Regions from separate parts of the Janthinobacterium sp. SUN026 genome, predicted to be linked through region 1. Evidence: predicted binding sites of a transcription regulator. Region 1 holds the regulator's gene; each other region holds the start of a gene.
The links. Region 1 encodes FNR, which switches genes on or off when oxygen is low (the NO sensors DNR and NnrR bind a similar motif). Its sites were predicted from a motif close to TTGATNNNNATCAA; they were not measured.

Region 1 (6,935 bases):
CAGCAGGAAATGCACGCCGGCCAGTTCCGTGCCCAGCGGCTGGTGCAGCATGCGCTGCTCGCCGCCGTCGTCCTTGGCGATCAGCGCCTGGTGCAGGGCGTCGAACAGGCTCGAGCCCGTGATTGGCTTCATCAGCACGACGTCGGCCTCGGCCGCGCTGGAGATTTCTTCCAGGTGGTTGCGGGCAAACGCGTTGACCATCACGACGATGGGCTGGCGCTGGCCGCTGGCCGCCTGGCGGATGGCCTTGGCCGTGGCCAGGCCATCCATGACGGGCATGTGCCAGTCGGCCAGCACCACGTCGTACGGTTGCTGCTGCGCCAGGCGTTCGCGGTACAGTTCGATGGCGGCAAAACCGGAGTCCACTTCGTCGGCCAGCCAGCCCCACGCCTCGATCAGCTTGACGATCAGTTCGCGCGTGGTGCGGTTGTCGTCGGCCACCAGCAGGCGCAGCTGGCCCAGCGCTGGCGTGCGCCGCGTTTCGGCCGGCTGCGCCAGCATCTCGAAGGGCACGCTGAACCAGAAGCGGCTGCCCTTGCCTTCGCTGCTGGCGACGGCGATGTCGCCGCCCATCATGTGGATCAGCTGCTTGCTGATGGCCAGGCCCAGGCCCGTGCCGCCGAAGCGCCGCGTGATGCTCTGGTCGCCCTGGGAAAACGCGGCAAACAGCTGCTGTTGCTGCAGTTCCGTCATGCCGATGCCCGTGTCGCGCACTTCGAAGCGCAGCCAGGCGCGGCCGTTTTCGTTCTCGGCCAGGCTGACGGCCACCACCACTTCGCCGCTCTCCGTGAACTTGATGGCGTTGCCGGCCAGGTTGACGAGGATTTGCTGCAGGCGCTGGGCGTCGCCCACGAGGCGCCGCGGCACGTCGGGCTCGACGGCGATGGCCAGTTCCAGCTCCTTTTCGCCCGCATTCATCGTCATCGTCGTGGCCAGGGTATTCATGACTTCGTCGAGGTCGAATTCGACGGGTGACAATTCCATGCGCCGCGCCTCGATCTTCGAATAGTCGAGCACGTCGTTGAGGATGCCCAGCAGCGACTGGCCCGCCACTCTGACCATGGTCAGATACTTGCGTTGTTCTGTGTCGAGCCTGGTATTGCCCAGCAAATACACCATGCCCAGCACGGCATTGAGGGGCGTGCGGATTTCATGGCTCATGTTGGCCACGAAATCGCTCTTCGCGCGGTTGGCCGCCTCGGCCCGGTCGCGTTCCTGTTCCAGCTCCGCCGCGCGCGATTCGAGTTCCTGCTGCAGGCGGTCGCGTTCGCTCATCAGGCCGTTGAACGCTTCTGTCAGTTCGCCGATTTCGTCGCGCTGCTGCACCGGCACGGGCGTGAAGCGGCTGCCGCTGGTGCGCAGGGCTTGCAGGGTGTCGCGCAGGCGCACCAGCGGCGACAGCAGGCGCACGGTGACCCAGCCCAGCACAAAGGCGGCCAGCAGCGAGGCGAGGATGCTCCACAGCACCAATCGGTACAGCACGCCATCGAACGGTTCGAAGGCATCTTCGACGGGGAGCGAGGCGGCCAGCAGCCAGTTCACGGATTTCAGGCGCTTGAAGCTGTTGACGGCCGTGATGCCGCGGCTGTTGGTGCTGACCATGCTGCCTTCGCCATCTTCCTTCAGCAGCTGGGTCGTCGTCAGGTTGGCGTTCGGCTTGCGCGGTTGCAGCAAGCGGCTGGTATCGGGGTGCAGCACGTAGCGCGGCACGGCGCCGCGCGTGAGGATGAAGTAATAGCCGTTCTTGCCGATCTTTTCCGAGCGCAGGCGGCCCAGCAGGTTGTCCTTGTACAGGCGCAGCACGCCGATCACCACGCCGGCCACCTGGCCATCGGCGGCCAGCACGGGCGCCACCATCTGCACGATGGGCATGCCGCTCGACTTGCCCAGCATCGGTTCGGTGATCATGGGCTGGCGCGTGCGCAGGACGGTCTGGAAATACTCGCGCTCGGCGACGTTGATGCCGGCGCGCCCCGCTACTTCCGGCATGTCGGCCACGACGGCGCCATGCGCGTCGAGCACCAGCACGTCATCGAACAGCACCAGCATCGAGCGGCGCGAATAGTATTCGCGCAATTGGGCGGGCCGGGCGATCAATTCCGGCGGTTGCTGCCTGGCCGTCAGGGTGACGATCTGCAGCAGCATGCCCAGCTTGTCGTCGAGCTCGGCGGCGGTGCGGGTGATCAGGGACGATTGCTGGCTCAGCAGGACTCGGGTGAAGTCGTCGCGCATGTGCTGCACCTGGATCATGGTGACCAGCGCGATCATGGCGATCGAGGTCAGGCTGGTGGCCAGCGCGACTTTTGCTTTAATGCCGAGAGGCTTCATGATTTCCTTTTCAGTACCGGGCGGCACAGGCGGCAGATAATGCTGTCAGGAATTTTCCTATCAATACCCCAGCTTGGCAAGCGCCACCGCGCAAATTGCCCGCCCCATACGGGCTTTTGACGATGTTGCCATATAATTAAAGGCTGGACGTCGTTTATTCGCCGAATTTACGGTGAAATTGGCATACGGCAACCCTGTATGCGGCTGTATGCAGTAAACTTGTTGTTGCATTTTCTAAAAGGTACCGACATGACTGAAGCGCTACTCACTCCAACCTTGCCCACCGTGAACGTGGAGGCGTTGCGTGCGCGATGCTCGACCTGCAGCATGCATCAATTGTGCCTGCCGATGGGCCTCGATGTGGGCGACATGGACAGGCTGGATCAGATCATCGGCCGCCGCCGCAAGATTGTGCGCGGCGCCTCGCTGTTCCGCATCGGCGACTCGTTCCAGAACCTGTATGCGATCCGCCTGGGGCATTTCAAGACGTACCAGATCAATCCGGGCGGCGAAGAGCAGGTGACGGGCTTCCAGATGGCGGGCGAACTGCTGGGCATGGACGCCATCAGCGCCGACCGCCACCACTGTAATGCGGTGGCGCTGGAAGACAGCGAAGTGTGTGAAATCCCGTTTTCCAGCCTGGAACAATTGCTGGGCAATATGCCGACCCTGCTGCGCCATTTCCACCGCATGATGAGCCAGGAAATCACGCGCGAGCAAAGCGTCATGCTGTTGCTGGGCAATATGCAGGCGACGCAGCGCTTTGCCGCCTTCATCGTCAACCTGGCGTCGCGCTATGAAGCGCGCGGCTATTCGGGCAGCAATTTCCAGCTGCGCATGTCGCGCGAGGAAATCGGCAACTACCTGGGCCTGACCATCGAGAGCGTCAGCCGCCTGCTGTCGAAGTTCAAGAAGGAAGGCTGGCTGCGCGTCTCCAACCGGGAAATTGAAATCCTGCAGCCGGCGAAATTGAAGGCGATTACGGCCGGCACGGACACCTGCAAGTAACAGCACCGTCAAAACCTGCTGCACGTCGCGCTTTGCGGCCTGCGATGCTCGCTGTGCTATAGCACAGCTGCGCTTCTCAACCACAAATCACTGCCGCTCGCTACGGTTTTCCCGGCGCTGTACGTTATAGCTCTTCATCCGCATGCAGCGCGATGCTGCGCTGCAGGGGCCAGGTCCAGATGCCGGACAGGCGCCACTCGCGTTTGTCGTTTTCCACCAGCACTTGCCAGCGGCTGCGCTCGAGCATCGGCAGCGCCACGGAAAAATTGCCGGCCGCGTCGGGCTGCACCAGCACCTTGATATCCTTTTCCGGCAGGGTCGCATGCGCCAGGTGCAGCTGCAAAGGCGCCTGATAGGCCTTGCCGAAGCTGTGCACGGAACCGGTCAGGCGCGCTTGCGCCACGTCATACGACAGGCGCGTATCCATCGCCAGGTCGCTGGCGATCGTGTCGCGCTTCAAATCCTGGTTGATCGCCTTGCCCTGCTTGTAATAATCGCCCACCACCAGCGCATCGGGCTGCGTAAACGCGATATAGCCCATGAAGCTGCCGACGACCACGGACAGGCCGGGGCCGATCATCAGCAGCCATGGCCAGCGGTGCTTGTACCACGGTGCAACGGGTGCTTGCAGTTTCAGACTGTCGGACATGATATTTCTCCTGTTTAATCAGCCAGTCCCCGCATGGGGACCGGCCTTCCTGCAACTTCGTGGCGGCGGCGAGGGCACCCGGTCCCCGTCCGCCTTTCCTTGTTAACGTGGCACGATGAATACCGCGCTTTCACGCACATGCAGCGATGGGTCGTCCAGCGATTGCAATTCGATCGCAATCTTGTTCGAGCCCTTCTCTCCCACGCCGTGCGGCACGCGCAGGCGGATGGGCCAACCCAGCGTTTCCGTCGGCTGCAAGGTCACTTCTTCGCGCGTCAGCAAGGTCAGGCCCGGCAAGCCGGAAGCGCTGATTTTGAAATGCTGGCTTTGCTCCGATGTGTTCATGATCTGCAGGCGGTAGACGTTTTCGATCATGCCGTCTTCCACTTCGCGTCCCATCGAACCGCGGTCGCGGATCACGTCCATTTTCAGGGGCGTGCGCAGGGCCAGCGAAGTACACACGGCGATGATGATCAGGGCCAGGATGGAAGTGTAGATCAAGACGCGCGGGCGCATGGCGCGCTGGCGTATCTGCTTCGAATTGAAGTTGTTTTCCATCGCATGGTCGGTACTGTAGCGTACCAGTCCCCGTGGCCGGTCGACCTTGTCCATCACGCTGTTGCAGGCATCGACGCAAGCGGCGCAACCGATGCATTCATACTGCAGGCCGTTACGGATATCGATGCCGGTCGGACACACCTGCACGCACAGGGTACAGTCGATGCAATCGCCCAGCTTGTCGTTGTTGCCGGCCTTCTTGCTCATGGCGCCACGTGGTTCGCCGCGCTTGGCATCGTAGGTGATGATCAGGGTGTCCTGGTCGAACATGGCGCTCTGGAAGCGCGCGTAGGGGCACATGTATTTGCACACCTGCTCGCGCAGCCAGCCCGCGTTGCCGTAGGTTGCCAGGCTGTAGAACAAGACCCAGAACCATTCCCAGGGACCGAAATTGAGCGTGGTCACCGACTGTGCCAATTCCTTGATCGGCGTGAAGTAGCCGACAAAGGTAAAGCCCGTCCACAGGGCGATGGCGCCCCATACCAGGTGCTTGGCCGTCTTCTTGAACGCCTTGCGCACGGAGGGGCCCTGCTTGTCGAGGGCCATGCGCGCGCTGCGCGTGCCCTCGATGCGGCGTTCGACCCACAGGAAAATTTCCGTGTATACCGTTTGCGGGCAAGAGAACCCGCACCACACCCGCCCGGCAATGGCCGTGACGAGGAACAACAAATACGCACAGATGATCAGCAGGGCCGCCAGATAGATGAAATCCTGGGGCCACAGCACGACGCCGAAAATGTAGAACTTGCGCGTGGTCAAATCGAACAGCAGGGCTTGCCTGCCATTCCAGGTCAACCACGGCAAGCCGTAGAACGCGAGCTGGGTAAGCCATACGCATACCCATCGCCAGGTAGCGTAGCGTCCTTTGGCCTCGCGAGGGTAGATTTGCTCGCGGGCCGCATACATCTTGATGACTTGAGGTTCCATTTTTACTTTGCGGGTGCCTGCGGATTCGACAGGCTCCAGACATACGCCGACAGCACGTGTACCTTGGATTCGCCGAGGAAATCGCTGAAGGCCGGCATGGTGTTGCTGCGTCCCTTGCGTACGGTTTCCATGATGGTGTCGGCGCTGCCGCCGTACAGCCAGGTCTTGTCTGTCAGGTTTGGCGCGCCGAGCATCTGGTTACCCTTGGCATCGGCGCCATGACAGGCCATGCAGGCGCCGAACTTGGCCTTGCCCAGCACGGACTTGACGGGATCCGAGGTCGAGCCGGACAGGCTCAGCACATAATGGGCCACGTTCTCGACATCCTTTTCGGAGCCCAAGGCGGCGCCCATCGGTGGCATTTGCCCATTGCGGCCGTGCATGATGGTGGTCTTGATGATGTCGGGTTCGCCGCCATACAGCCAGTCCTTGTCCGTCAGGTTGGGGAAGCCCTTGTTGCCGCGTGCATCCGAACCGTGGCATTGCGCGCAGTAGGTCAGGAACAGGCGCTGGCCGATGGCTTGCGCCTGCGGATCGGCGGCCACCGTCTTCAAGTCCTGGCTCAGGTACTTGTTGAACAGGGGACCGTAGTCGGCTTCCGCCTTCTTCAGCTCTTCCTCGTACTGGCCCGTCGATTTCCAGCCCAGGCTGCCGGCATAGTTGCCCAGGCCTGGATACAGGAACAGGTACGCCAGCGAGAAGACGATGGTGATGTAGAACAACCACATCCACCAGCGCGGCATCGGCGTATTGAGTTCCTTCAAGTCCTCGTCCCAGACGTGGCCCGTGGTGCCGTCAGCAGGGGCGCCCTCGACCACTTTGATTTTCGACTGCGAGTACAGCAGCACGCCGCAGCCGATGATGCCCAGCAGGGACAGCACGATGATGTAGATATTCCAGAAGCCATTGGTAAAGTCAGCCATGGTTATGCTCCTTCGCCAGGGTCATCTCGGCCTCGGCCGGATAGTCGAGCGCGTCGTCGGCGAACGGCAGGCGTGCCGCCGCGTCGAAGTCGCTGTTGCTGCGGCTGAACGTCCACCACAGGATGCCCACGAACGTCGTAAAGGAAACCACCGTCATGACGCTGCTGGCGCTGTCAAACAGGTTTTCGATTGCCATGCTAATTCCTTGTTTTGATTAATGTACCGAGGCCTTGCAGATAGGCGACCAGGGCGTCTTCTTCCGTCTTGTCCTGCAGCTGCGCGGGGCCGGCGGCGATCTCTTCATCGCTGTACGGCTGGCCCAGGCGTTTCAGGGCGCGCATCTTCGGCATGATGTCGTCAGGCACCAGCTTGGTCTTCGCCAGCCAGGGGTAGGACGGCATGTTCGATTCGGGCACCACGTCGCGCGGGTTGTTCAAGTGCGTGCGGTGCCATTCGTCGCTGTAGCGCGCGCCCACGCGGGCCAGGTCGGGCCCCGTGCGCTTGGAACCCCACTGGAACGGACGGTCGTAGACGAATTCGCC
Region 2 (6,935 bases), on a different contig from region 1:
GAAGTACAGCACGAACAGCACCAGGCCTTGCAGGCTCAGATAGCCCCATACCTGGCGTTCCGGGATGAAGGCGGCGATGATCAGCGCATACACGGGCAGGCGCGCCGAACACGTCATCAGCGGCGCGATCATGATGGTGACCAGGCGGTCGCGCGGATTCTGGATGGTACGTGCCGCCATCACGCCGGGAATGGCGCAGGCAAAGCTCGACAGCAGCGGGATGAAGGCGCGGCCGGACAGGCCCACGCCGCCCATCAGGCGGTCCAGCAGGAAGGCCGCGCGCGGCAGGTAGCCGCAGTCTTCCAGGCTCAGGATGAAGAAGAACAGGATCAGGATCTGCGGCAGGAACACCAGCACGCTGCCGACGCCGCCGATGATGCCTTCCACCAGCAAGCTTTTCAGGTGACCGTCTGGCATGTTCGCCGTCAGTACGGCGCCCAGGTGGCCCACGCCATCGGTGATCATTTCCATCGGCGTGGCGGCCCAGGCAAACACGGCCTGGAAGATCAGGAACATCAGCACGGCCAGGATAATGGGACCGAACACGGGGTGCAGCACCACGTCGTCGATCTTTTCCGTCAGGTTGCCCTTGTCGCTCGTGTCATTGCTGACGGCGGACAGGATGCGGCGCACTTCGCGCTGGGTTTCTTCGACGGTGACGGCATCGATGGCCGCCAGCGGTTTCGCTTCCACGGCCGGCAGCGGCAGCATGGCGTCGATGGCGTTCAGCAAGGCTTTTTCGCCATCGTGCTGCACCGCCACGGTTTCCACCACGGGCATGCCCAGTTCCTGCGACAGTTTCACCGTGTCGATCAGCATGCCGCGCTTGCGCGCCACGTCCGTCATGTTCAGGGCCAGCAGCATGGGCAGGCCCAGGCGCTTGACTTCCAGCACCAGGCGCAGATTCAGGCGCAGGTTGGTGGCGTCGACAACGCAGATGATGGCGTCCGGACGCGGGTCGCCGCGGCGCAAGCCGCCCACCACGTCGCGCGTGATGGCTTCATCGGGCGTGGTGGCCGACAGGCTGTAGGCGCCCGGCAGGTCGAGCAGGCGCACGGGCTTGCCGGCTGGCGAGGTGAAATGGCCTTCCTTGCGCTCGATGGTCACGCCGGCGTAGTTCGCCACTTTCTGGCGCGCGCCCGTCAAACGGTTGAACAGGGCGGTCTTGCCGCAGTTCGGATTGCCCAGCAAGGCAATTTGTGGCTGATGCTGCGGCTTGTGCACGCCTGCATCCACGATAGTTTCGACAGCACCCATGGTCATTCCGGTTGAAGCAGCGGTTGAATCGTAATCAGCGCCGCTTCGAAGCGGCGCAGTGCGAACGTGGCATTGCCGACCTTGATGGCCAGCGGATCGCCGCCGGGAATGCCGCGCTTGAGCATGCGGATTCGTTCGCCGGGAACGAACCCCAGCTCCATCAAGCGGCGGGCCAGGTCGACGCCGTCCTCCGTCTGTCCTGCCGTGTGGGGCGTGATATGCAACACCGTGCCGCTCTGGCCGACTGCCAGCGCATCGAGCGTCATCATGGGTGGAACTAGAGTCATGAGCAAATTCCGTTCAAATTAAGAACACCTGATACCGGCGACGGCGCAAGGCGCCTCGCACCGGTTCCAGGTTTGTGAGGTAAAACGCAACTGTTGCGCATTACCGACAAGCGGCCATTCAATCTGTCCAGACGGCGACCGTCCGAGACAATACCAGCATTATAAACATGAATGCGAATAGTTTTTATTTAGCCCGGAGAGCCGCCCCCATCAAGGGCTGCGTCATTCGGAAACATGGCCTGTGAAGCTGCGGCGCCAGGCCGCCAACTGCCGCACACTTGATCAAAATCACTTGCATTGTCCCCAGCTTTGCGCGACAATGAAACGTAATGATAATGATTCTCATTAAAACACTAGCAACAATGCTTTCCAGCACTAGTGTCTGTTCATCCTCCAGCCAGAAGGTGTATCAATGATTGTATGTGTCTGCAACAACATATCTGATCGTGAAATCCGTCAAGCCGTCGATCTTGGCCTGTCCAGCATGGCCGAACTGCGCCGCGACCTGGGCGTGGCCACCTGCTGCGGCAAATGCCACACCTGCGCGCGGGAAGTGCTGAACGATCACCTGAACGCCACCGTGGCGCTGCAAGAAACCGTATTGATGCGAGCTGTACTGACAAACTAAAGAAAGCGATGAACGCCATGACGATGATGCCCCCGCCCGTAACGGTGCAGGCCGTGCAGCAATTTGCCGACTTCGACAAGAAGCGCAACAAATTCGCGCCGCTGATGGCCATCGTCGTCCTGCACATCGCCGGCTTTTACGCCATCCAGAGCGGCCTGCTGAGCCGTGTGGTCACGGCGGCCATGCCGACCATCACCACCATCAGCATCATCGCCCCGCCGGCGCCGCCCAAGCCGCCAGCGCCGTCCGTACCGAAAACCGTGGAATTGAGCGCCCCCGTGCCGCGCGCCGTGATCCCGCCGCTGCCGCTGATCGCCGTGGCGCCGAGCGAACCGACGATCACGCCGCCGCAGCCGACGCGCGCCGAAGCGGCACCGGTTGCCACCGCTGCGCCGACAGCGCCATCGACACCGTCGCCCACGCCTCCGGCGCCGTCGACGCCGCGCACCGTCAGCAGCGTCGAATACATCAAGGCGCCGCAACTGATCTACCCGAATCTGTCGCGCCGCCTGGGCGAGAGCGGCACCGTGGTGTTGCGCATCCTGATCAATGAAAAGGGCTTGCCCGAGCAAATCCTGATCCATAAATCGACCGGCTACGGCAACCTCGATGAAGCAGGCCGCCAGGCAGCCCAGCGCGCGCTGTTCAAGCCGATGATCGAAAACGGCAAGCCTGTTCCCGTGTACGTGTTAGTACCGCTGACCTTCCAACTGAGCTAGCCTTCCGGCGGCCCTTGCGCCGCTGCCAGCCCGCAAGCACCGCACCCTGTGCCCTGCTTGCTTTTTTGCGCCCTGTTTTCTGTACCAGTCAAGCAACTGCTTGTTTCAGTCTGCCAGCCTACATCCCCGGGCCAGGCAGACTTTTTTTTGCGCGCTACATCTCCGCCCACATCCTGAGCAGGTTGTGATAATGCCCGGTCAAGCCCACCGTCGCCGGCGAATCGCCGTGTTCTCCGCGCACGCTCTGGATGTTTTGATCGAGCTCAAACAGCATGCTGCGCTTCCAATCCTCGCGCACCATGCTTTGCGTCCACAGGAAGGAGCAGATGCGCTCGCCGCTGGTGACGGGCAGCACCTGATGCACGCTGCTCGACGGATACACGATCACGTCGCCGGCCGGCAATTTCACTTCATGCGTGCCATACGCATCGACCACCACCAGCTCGCCGCCTTCGTACTCGTCCGGTTCGCTCAGGAACACGGTCGACGAGACGTCGGCGCGCATCGATTGCATGCCGTTTTTCGGCGTGCGGATGGCGCCGTCGATATGCAGGCCATAGTGTTCGCCGCCCGCATAGCTGTTGAAGAACGGCGGCAGGATGCGCAGCGGCAGCACGGCGGAAAAGAACAGGGGATTGGCCATCAGCGCGCGGCTGACGATCTCGCCCAGTTCCAGCGCCAGCGGCGAACCTTCCGCCAGCTGGCGGTTGCGCTTGACTTGCGCGCCTTGCGCCCCGACGCTGGCGCGCCCGTCGACCCAGTCCGTCTGCGCCAGGCGCTGGCGAAACTGCGTGACCTGTTCCGGCGTCAGCACGCCGGGTATATGCAGCATCATCTTGCTATCCTTTTTCAGTAAATATCGCTGCCTGATTATCGCATCGCCGGCAGCGGCCAAGAAGACACAAAAGCAAGAACGGAGCAACATTTCCCGCCTTTTCAGCACGGCCATGCAGGCGCACCAACGGCGGCCAAATAGCAGCATGAACGCGAATGAGAATGGCCTTCATTTTCCTTAACAAATAAAAAACGGAAAAATGTGCCAATCCATTTGAGAATGGGTTTTATTCGCACGATATTTACGTTAAAAAGACGGAAAAATGCCGTTTACCGCCCGAAATCGCCCATATTTTGCGCTATCATGCGGGCATAGCGAAACCGGCAACCTGCGCGCCACCAGGCAGCCAGCGCCACCCGGCAGTGAACGCCAGCAGCCTCCGGTTTCATCATCGAACGCGACACAGAACAAAGGAAATCCCATGAAGGGCGATAAAGAAGTCATCCGCATGCTCAACGCACAGCTCACCAACGAACTGTCGGCCATCAACCAGTACTTCCTGCATGCGCGCATGTACAAGCACTGGGGCCTGGAAAAGCTGGGCAAGAAGGAATACGAAGAATCGATCGGCGAAATGAAACACGCCGACAAGCTGATCGACCGCATCCTGATGCTCGACGGCCTGCCGAACCTGCAAGCGCTGCACAAGCTGCTGATCGGCGAGAACACGCCGGAAATGCTGGAATGCGACTTGAAGCTGGAACGCGCCGCGCACGCCACCGTCAAAGAAGGCATCGCCATCAGCGAAAAAGCGGGCGACTACGTCTCGCGCGACCTGTTCCTGATGATCCTGGAAGACACGGAAGAACATATCGACTGGCTGGAAACGCAGATCGACCTGATCGCCAAAGTCGGCATCCAGAACTACCTGCAAAGCCAGATGGCGATTGAAGAGTAATTTTTCTTCGAGGCAGATAAAAAAACCGGCAATCGCCGGTTTTTTTACGTCCGCGCCTTATTGCGGCACGGTGTCCTTGAACGATGGCCGCTCGGACAGTTTGTCGAACAGGCGCGCCAGCGCGGGGTGATCGGCGCGCCAGTCGATTTCCGGGAAGCGGAAGCTGAGCCAGCCGAGGGTGCAGCCCACGGCCACGTCGGCCAGGGTGTAGTTCTTGCCGGCGCAATATGCACTCTCGCCCAGGCGCGCTTCCAGCGCCGCCAGGCCCAGGGTGACTTTGTCCAGCTGGCGCGCGATCCAGGCCGCGCTTTGCTGTTCGGGCGGGCGCTGCGTGCGCTCCAGGCGCACCAGCACACCCGCGTCGAGAATGCCGTCGGCCAGCGCTTCCCAGTTCTTGATGTCGGCCCGCTCGCGGCCATTGCCGCCGGCCGGCAGCAGCTTGCACACGGGCGTGAGCGTGTCGAGGTATTCGACGATGACTTTCGAATCGATCAAGGTGCTGCCATCCTCCATCACCAGGCAGGGCACCTTGCCCAGCGGATTGGCCTGGGCGATGCGGGTTTCCGGCACCCACACGTTTTCCAGCTCGAAGACATAGTCGAGCTTTTTTTCCGCCAGCACGATACGGGCTTTGCGGACATACGGGCTGGCGAGGGAACCGATCAGTTTCATAGGTACTTTAAGGTAAGGGAGCAGCAAGCAGTATAGCATCGGCAGCAGCGCTGTTTGGCAGCACGCGCCCGGCGGCCCGGCGGGTGTGGCAGGCACGCCGCATCGGGGCCGGATTCGGCCAAATTGCGCTGCGCCGGCGGCCAACGGACGGCTGGCCAGCGGCCAGCGGTGGTAAAATCGCCCTTTACTGTGGCGCCGTCAGTGTTGCTGTATTGCAATAGCCCTGCCCTCCCCGCGCGCCACGCGCCAACCGTTTCTTTAACTTGCGTCCGCTCTCATGACTTCTACTACTCCGTATTCCACGCTGTCGGCCCTGTCTCCGCTCGATGGCCGCTACGCCAGCAAGACCGATCTGCTGCGCCCGATCCTGTCCGAAGCCGGTTTCATGCACCACCGCGTGAAAGTGGAAATCTCCTGGCTGCAAGCGCTGTCGCAAGCCGGTTTCGCTGAAATCAAGCCGTTTTCGGCCGAAGCGAGCGCCCTGCTCGACAAGATGGCAGCCGACTTCTCGGAAGCCGACGCGGCCCGCATCAAGGCCATCGAAGCGGTCACCAACCATGACGTCAAGGCCGTCGAGTACTGGCTGAAGGAACAAGTGGCGGACGTGCCGGAACTGGTGGCGGCGTCGGAATTCATCCATTTCGCCTGTACCTCGGAAGACATCAACAACACTTCGCACGGCATGATGCTGAAAGCGGCCCGCGATGGCGTGATGCTGCCCGCATTGAACGGCCTGGTGGCCAAGCTGACGCAAATCGCGCACGACAATGCGGACGTGCCGATGCTGTCGCGCACGCACGGCCAGACGGCCAGCCCGACCACCCTGGGCAAGGAATTTGCCAACGTCGTGGCCCGCCTGCAGCGCGCCGTGAAACGCATCGAGCAAGTGGAAATCCTCGGCAAGATGAATGGCGCCGTCGGCAACTACAACGCCCACCTGTCGGCCTACCCCGGCTTCGACTGGCCGGCATTCTCGCAGGCCGTCATCGAACAGCGCCTGGGCCTGGTGTTCAATCCGTACACCATCCAGATCGAGCCGCATGACTACATGGCCGAGCTGTTCGACGCCTTCGCGCGCGCCAACACGATCTTGCTGGACCTGAACCGCGACATCTGGACGTACGTGTCGCTGGGCTACTTCAAGCAAAAACTGAAAGCGGGCGAAATCGGTTCCTCGACCATGCCGCACAAGGTCAACCCGATCGACTTCGAAAACTCGGAAGGCAACCTGGGCCTGGCCAATGCCGTGCTGAAACACCTGTCGGAAAAACTGCCCGTCTCGCGCATGCAGCGCGACCTGACCGACTCGACCGTACTGCGCAATATCGGCGTGGGCCTCGGTTACACCCTGCTGGCCTATGACAGCTGCCTGCGCGGCCTGAACAAGCTGGAAGTGAACCACGCGCGCCTGGAGCAAGACCTGGACGCGACGTGGGAAGTGCTGGCCGAGCCCGTACAAACCGTGATGCGCCGCTATGGCATCGAAAACCCGTACGAGCAGCTGAAAGAGCTGACGCGCGGCAAGGGCATCTCGAAAGAAGCGCTGCAAACCTTCGTCAATGGCCTGGCCATTCCGCAGGATGCCAAGGACGTGCTCCTGACCATGACGCCGGCTAACTACATCGGTATCGCCGCGCAA
Region 3 (6,935 bases), on a different contig from region 1:
ACTTCGGCACGGCCGATCGGCGTGCCGTTGACCTTGATCACCAGCGGTTCGCCGGCCAGCATGTCGAGTTCGATCACGCTTTCCGGGCCGATGGCCATCAATTCTTCCAGCGAAATGCGGGCCGAGCCCACTTCCAGGGTCAGGGTGACGGGAATCTTGCGCATCATCTGCGGAATGTCGCGCCGCGCGCGGCCGTTGGCCACATCGGACACGTCGCCCTGGTCGATGATCATGTCATCGCCCAGGTCTTCCAGCAGGGTTTCGCTCTGGTTGGTATCGGTCATATTCATATTATTCGACATCTTCAAAGGAGGTTAAACAGAGCTTGCCCTTGTGTTCGGAAACAGCAGCTGTAAAGAGACGGGAGTCGTCGAGCATGACGTCGGTGCGGCTGAGGCTAACGGGAATCACGTCGCCCACGCGCAAGTCGAACAAGGCGCCCAGCTGCACCTGTTTGCTGACGAGCCGGCCTTCCAGGGTCACTTGCAGGCGCGACGCGAGCGGACGCACGCTGCCGCGCAAGGCTTTCTTCGCCTGCGCGCGCTCGGGCAGCAAGCCGCGCAGCACGTCGGCCATCAGGCGCTTGTCCAGCGAGAACCAGAACTGGCCGCTCTGCCCCGCCTCGACATCGCTGAGCGCCACCGTGACGATCCAGCTGCCACGTGCCGGATGCACGCCCGACTGCGCGGCGACCTCGGCACTGGTGTCGATGTCGCTGCTTTTGCCCAGGGTTTGCAGGTTCTTGTGCACGCGGGAGAACAAACTGTTCACCAACTGTTGTCCAAGCACCACAGCGAGGCGCTCTTCCGTAGCCGTCACGCGCACCTGCGCCGGATCGGGCAGCGCGCCCTTGGCGCCGGCACTACCATAGCGATAGTTCAGCACGCTCAAGAGTATCTGCCGTTCGAGGGCAAAGCCCGTCTGGCTGGCCGGCGTGGAGAAACTCAGCCAGCGGTTCACGCTGTCCTCGTTTTCCACGCGCGACAAGGTCACGGCATCGATCTGGAAATTCCCCCAGTAGCGGCGACTCATCGGCTGGCGCAGGGCCACGGCCAGGTCGTCGCGCAGCTGGGCGCCGAATACATGCAGCAAATGGACAGGACGTCCAAGCAGACAGGAATCGAGGACTTGATGGCGCACAGTTTGATCTGTCTTGGTAAGGATTGTCATGTAGTGGTCATGTCGGTATTGCGGTGGCAGAACAAATTATACGGATCGCCCGAAATTAAATACAGCATCATCTTGACCTGGCGTACCGGTCTGCAAGCAAACGATTGCGCATCGTATCGCATGCAGGATGACTACGGTGCTGAACAATACATGAAAAAGCTAAATATTGCCATGTATCAATATTCCTTGAGGCAATCCTCTCTTTACTTTATAGTTGCCGCGAGGTAAGCTTATAGCGACAAAATATAGATTTGCAGTGCGCCATTCCGCTTACCTGATTCCGGTTTTTATGGCAGTTTCCAGTCCCGCTTATTGCCACCAGAAGAAACTTTTATCAGATAATTATTAGTTGTCATGGCCATGTGAATCACGTCGGCGCAGGTCTGCCGGGTTTGTTTGAATCTGCTTGAGCGGATGGTGTGGCAACTGATAAAACTGATGGGCCCTGTAGGCGGGCCGGGCAAGATGGCGCGGGATGTCATGCCTGCCGGAATGGCAACACCAGTAATTTCTGATTGATACGTCACCGCATATTGAAAGTAGAGGGCACGATGAGCAACGAACTCGCAGGTCTGATCAAGGCCGATCTGGCAGCACTGAGCAATGACGCGCGCGCCCTGGGCGCCAGCATCGCGCCCGCCGCCCAGTTCGGCGCGCCGGAACAATCCGGCTTCTCCTTTGCGCAAAGCATGAAAGACGCCATCGGCAAGGTCAACGGCGATGACCGCATGGCGGCGCAGAAAATGAGCGACGTCGACAGCGGCAAGAGCGACGATATGGTCGGCGCCATGCTGGCCAGCCAGGAAGCGAGCCTGTCCTTCTCCATGTTGATGCAAGTGCGCAACAAGGTCATGGGCGCCGTCGACGAACTCATCAAACTGCCTCTGTAATCTTCACGTCCTGATCCACGCCCAGCCTCCCAGCGAAAGTTACCCCAAGTGATTACCCCCATGAAGTCCGCATTTGCGCGCTGGCGCCTTGGTGCCCAGCCCGCCATCCCGCCCGCCCTGCTGAAAAACCTGGTTCCCATCGTCGTGCTGGCCATCGGCATCACCGCCATGGTGACCATGTATGCCTGGCGCGACCAGGCCAACTACAAGCCGGTGTTTGGCGCGCGCGAAAAAGTGGCCGTGACGGACATGATGGCCACGCTGGACGCCGAACACATCCCCTACCGCCTGCATCCGGACAGCGGCCAGGTGCTGGTGCCCGACGCCATGCTGGGCAAGGTGCGCATGCTGCTCGCCTCGAAAGGCGTGACGGCGCAACTGCCGGCCGGCCTGGAACTGATGGACAAGAATGACCCGCTGGGCGTATCGCAATTCGTGCAGGACGTGCGCTTCCGCCGCGGCCTGGAAGGCGAACTGGCGCAAAGCATCATGACGATGGACGCGATCGCTTCGGCGCGCGTCCATCTGTCGATTGCGAAATCGACGTCGTTCGTCGCCAGCGACGGCGACAAATCGTCCGCCTCGATCGTCGTGGCGCTGAAGCCGGGCCGCACCCTGGCGCCGGAACAGATCGCCGCCGTCATCAACATGGTGGCCGGCAGCGTCGCCAGCCTGGCGCCCACGCGCGTGAGCCTGGTCGACCAGGGCGGCAACCTGCTGTCCGCGCACGTCGACCTGACGGACGGCTTCGACGCCTCGGCCGCCGGCAATGAAGGCGCGAAACGTTTCCAGGATGAAATCCGCCGCAACGTCACGGGCTTGCTCGGCCCCGTCATCGGCGAAGACAACTTCAAGCTCAGCGTGACGGCCGCCGTGAACAACGACCGCGTCGACGAAACGCTGGAAAAATACGGCGAAGCCCCGAAAGTGACGAGCGAAGCGATGCGCGAAGAGCAGGAACGCAACCGCACCGTGGCCGGCATTCCCGGCAGCCTGTCGAACCGTCCGCCGGCGGCCGCCGTACCGGCACCGGCCGACGCAGCAGGCGCCGCACCCGCCGACGGCGCACCGAAACCGTCCGACGACGGCACGGCCCGCAAGAACGCCACCACGCGCCAGTACGCCTACGACCGCAGCATCACGCAGATCAAGCGCAGCCGTGGCCGCCTGGAAAAACTCAGCGTCGCCGTGGTCCTCAACAGCGCCGCCGCACCGAACCCGAAAACGGGCTGGACTCCTGCCGAACTGGGCAATATTGAAAAAATGCTCAACAGCGGCCTGGGCATCAACGCCCAGCGCGGCGACAGCCTGAGCCTGACGGCGCTGGCCTTCCCCGCCAAGCCGCCCGTGGCGCAGTGGTGGGAAGAGCGCGATACCGTCGTCGATTTCAGCAGCTGGCTGCTGTACGCGCTGGGCGCCATCCTCGGCTACTTCCTGATCCTGCGTCCGCTGCTGCGCCTGCTGACCACGCGCCTGGCGCCGCCGCCACTGAAACAGCTCGACCCTGCCCTGGCACTGGGCGGCAGCGCCGCCGCCGGCGCGACTGGCGCGGCCGTTGCCGGCGCGCCAGCCCTGGGCGTGAATGGCACACCGCTGGCGCTCGAAGGCGAAGCCGCCGCCGGCAGCATGCCCGTCGTGCCGCTGCTGGAAAACTATGACTTGCCGCCACCTGGCTCGGCGGTCGACGTGATGGTCGACCACCTGAAAGTGCTGGCTGAAAAAGAACCCGAGCGTGTCGCCGAAGTCGTCAAACAATGGATGCAGAAAAATGGCCGAACTCAACAACAATAATCCCTCCGACGGCGCCGAATACGAAAGCGCCAGCCTGAACCCCGTGGAACAGGCTGCCATCGTGCTGCTGAGCATCGGCGAAGAACAGGCGGCCAACGTGCTGCGCTGCCTGTCGCGCGAAGAATTGCTGGAAGTCACGCAAGTGATGTCGCGCATGAGCGGCATCAAGGTCGAGTCCGTGAAAACGGCGATGCAGACCTTCTTCGACGACTACCGCCAGCAAAGCGGCGTGCACGGCGCCTCGCGCAGCTACCTGAAGCGTTCGCTGGACATGGCGCTGGGCAGCGATATCGCAAATAGCGTGCTGAACAACATTTACGGCGACGCCATCCGCCCCAAGATGGCGCGCCTGCAGTGGGCTTCGCCAAAATGGCTGGCCGAATACATCGTCAATGAACACGTGCAGATGCAAGCCGTGTTCCTGGCCTTCCTGCCGCCCGCGCTGGCCGGCCAGATCCTCGACGCCCTGCCCGTCGAAGGCCGCGACCTGGTCTTGCTGAACCTGGCGCGCCTGGACGAGATCGACCGCGACCTGCTGGTCGAGCTCGACGAACTGGTGGGCCGCTGCCTGGGCACGCTCGACACGCAAAGCACCAGCGTGGAAGGCATCCGCCAGGCGGCCGAGATTCTCAACCGCATGCCCGGCAACCGCGCCGCGCTGGTCGAACTGCTGCGCGCGCACGACCCGGAAGTGGTGTCGGAAATCGAACTGAGCATGTACGACTTCCTGATCCTGGCCACGCAGAGCGATGTCACGCTCACGCGCATCCTGGAAGACGTGCCGATGGAACAGTGGGCCATCGCGCTCAAGGGCGCGGAACCGTCGATCCGCGACGCCGTGCTGAAAACCATGCCGCGCCGCCAGGCACAGAGCTTCGAAGACATGATGCGCCGTTCCGGTCCCGTGCCTTTGAGCCGTATCGAACAAACGCGCCAGGAAATCATGGCCACCGTCAAGGGCCTCGCCGATGCGGGCGAGATCGAAGTGCAACTGTTTGCCGAAGCGGTGATCGAATGAAACACTTCCGCTCGTATCGTTTCCCGCCCCTGTCGCAATTCATCGCCGCCGGCCAGCGTGCCTCCAACGAGGACACGGACGGCCAGTGGCAGGCGTCCGTCTCGGAAGGCTTCGAGCAGGGCCAGCGCGACGGCTACGAAGTGGGCCTGGTGCAAGGCCAGCAGGACGGCTACGACACCGGACGCAACGACGGCATGGCGCAGGGCCGCGAAGAAGGCCGCAACGAAACCCTGGTGGCGCTGGACCGCCTGGCGCGCCCCGTCGACGCCATCCTGCGCGACCTGAAAAAAGTGCGCGCCGACTACCGCGAAGCGCAGCGCAAGGAAGTGGTCGACCTGGTGGCCAAGGTGGCGCGCCAGGTGATCCGCGCGGAACTGGCGCTGCAGCCGGTGCAATTGCTGGCCCTGGTCGACGAGACCCTGGCCTCGATGCCGCCCACGCGCGAGGAAATCGACGTCTTCCTCAATCCGGAAGAACTCAAACGCATCAGCGAACTCGATCCGAAGCGCGCCAAGCGCTGGAACCTGATCGCCGACGCGCGCCTCGACGCGGGCGAATGCCGCATCAAGGCGGGCGACAATGAAGTCGACGCGGGCTGCCATCAGCGCCTGTCGGCCTGCATGGAACAAGTCAGCAGCCACCTGGCGCTGGCCGCCGAACACGCAGACCAGGGCGCGCCTGCATGATCGCCGACACGCTGCGCAGTTTCGAGATCGGCGATATCCCGGTCGCGACACCCACCGGCCGCCTGGTCGGCGCGTCCGGCCTGCTGCTGGAAAGCGCCGGCTGCCGCCTGCACACGGGCCAGCGTTGTCAAATTGAAACTGTGAGCGGCGAGTGGCTCGATGCGCAAGTCGTGGGTTTTCGCGAAAAGCTGTCCTACCTGATGCCGTTCAAGAAGGCCACGGGCCTGACCACCGGCGCCAGGGTTCTGCCCTTGCCCGACAAGGCCAGCCTGCAGATCGGCCCGTCGTGGCTGGGCCGCATGGTCAATGGCCTGGGCGAGCCGATCGACGACCTGGGCCGCCTCGGCGGCGAACACATCCTGGAAGTCACGCCGCCAAAAATCAATCCCCTGAAGAAACAACCGGTGGTCGAGCCGCTGGACGTGGGCGTGCGGGCCATCAACAGCATGCTAACCCTGGGCAAGGGCCAGCGCGTGGGCCTGATGGCCGGTTCCGGCGTCGGCAAGAGCGTGCTGCTGGGCCTGATCACGCGCCAGACGGTGGCCGATGTCGTCGTCGTCGGCCTGATCGGCGAACGGGGCCGCGAAGTGCGCGAATTCGTCGAAAAGTCGCTCGGCGCCGAAGGCTTGAAAAAAGCCGTGCTGGTGATCGCCCCGGCCGATGAATCGCCGTTGATGCGCATCATGGCCACCGAACTGTGCCATTCGATCGCCGCCCACTACCGCGACCAGGGCAAGCACGTGCTGCTGCTGGTCGACTCGCTGACGCGCTATGCGATGGCCTTGCGCGAAGTGGCGCTGGCCCTGGGCGAGCCGCCGGCCACGCGCGGCTACCCGCCGTCCGTGTTTTCGAACTTGCCGCAACTGGTGGAAAGCGCCGGCAATGGCGCCCACCCGGAAGGCAGCATGAGCGCCATCTACACGGTGCTGGCCGAGGGCGACGACCAGCAGGACCCCGTGGTCGACACGGCGCGCGCGATTCTCGACGGCCACATCGTGCTCACGCGCGAACTGGCCGAGCGGGGCCACTACCCCGCCATCGACATCGCCGCCTCGATCAGCCGCTGCATGGCGCAGGTGATCACGCCCAGCCACATGCAGGCGGCGCGCGCGCTGAAAGCGTCGATGGCGCGCCATGCGCGCGTGCGCGACCTGATCCCGCTGGGCGCCTACGTGCCCGGCGCCGACCCGATCACCGACCGCGCCGTCCAGCTGCACGCGCCCATCGAAGCCTTCCTGTGCCAGGGCACCAAGGAAGAGGCGCCGATGGGGCCGTGCATCGAACAACTTGAACAGATCATGGCCTAGGAGCATACGTGAGCGACGCGCATACCATCCGCAACCTGACCACCCTGGTCGGCCTGCGCAGCACCGAAGTGGA

Region 2: the regulator FNR is predicted to act here: its motif matches at 1,823-1,836, upstream of OX459_RS26795 (FeoA family protein).
Region 3: the regulator FNR is predicted to act here: its motif matches at 1,337-1,350, upstream of OX459_RS13345 (FliM/FliN family flagellar motor switch protein).

Annotation. Positions count from the first base shown of each region.
Region 1 covers NZ_JAPQNU010000003.1:731,449-738,383, forward strand. Annotated here, with positions in the region: gene OX459_RS18040 (response regulator) at 1-2,328, opposite strand, end outside; gene fnr (fumarate/nitrate reduction transcriptional regulator Fnr) at 2,578-3,336, shown strand; gene OX459_RS18050 (FixH family protein) at 3,461-3,985, opposite strand; gene ccoG (cytochrome c oxidase accessory protein CcoG) at 4,088-5,470, opposite strand; gene ccoP (cytochrome-c oxidase, cbb3-type subunit III) at 5,473-6,393, opposite strand; gene OX459_RS18065 (cbb3-type cytochrome c oxidase subunit 3) at 6,386-6,589, opposite strand; gene ccoO (cytochrome-c oxidase, cbb3-type subunit II) at 6,591-6,935, opposite strand, start outside.
Region 2 covers NZ_JAPQNU010000009.1:79,497-86,431, reverse strand. Annotated here, with positions in the region: gene OX459_RS26800 (ferrous iron transporter B) at 1-1,257, opposite strand, end outside; gene OX459_RS26795 (FeoA family protein) at 1,260-1,544, opposite strand; gene OX459_RS26790 ((2Fe-2S)-binding protein) at 1,957-2,172, shown strand; gene OX459_RS26785 (energy transducer TonB) at 2,190-2,891, shown strand; gene OX459_RS26780 (Fe2+-dependent dioxygenase) at 3,046-3,726, opposite strand; gene bfr (bacterioferritin) at 4,148-4,624, shown strand; gene OX459_RS26770 (glutathione S-transferase N-terminal domain-containing protein) at 4,682-5,296, opposite strand; gene purB (adenylosuccinate lyase) at 5,574-6,935, shown strand, end outside.
Region 3 covers NZ_JAPQNU010000002.1:847,953-854,887, forward strand. Annotated here, with positions in the region: gene OX459_RS13340 (FliM/FliN family flagellar motor switch protein) at 1-290, opposite strand, end outside; gene OX459_RS13345 (FliM/FliN family flagellar motor switch protein) at 292-1,170, opposite strand; gene OX459_RS13350 (flagellar hook-basal body complex protein FliE) at 1,722-2,060, shown strand; gene fliF (flagellar basal-body MS-ring/collar protein FliF) at 2,121-3,851, shown strand; gene OX459_RS13360 (flagellar motor switch protein FliG) at 3,829-4,869, shown strand; gene fliH (flagellar assembly protein FliH) at 4,866-5,555, shown strand; gene fliI (flagellar protein export ATPase FliI) at 5,552-6,862, shown strand; gene OX459_RS13375 (flagellar export protein FliJ) at 6,871-6,935, shown strand, end outside.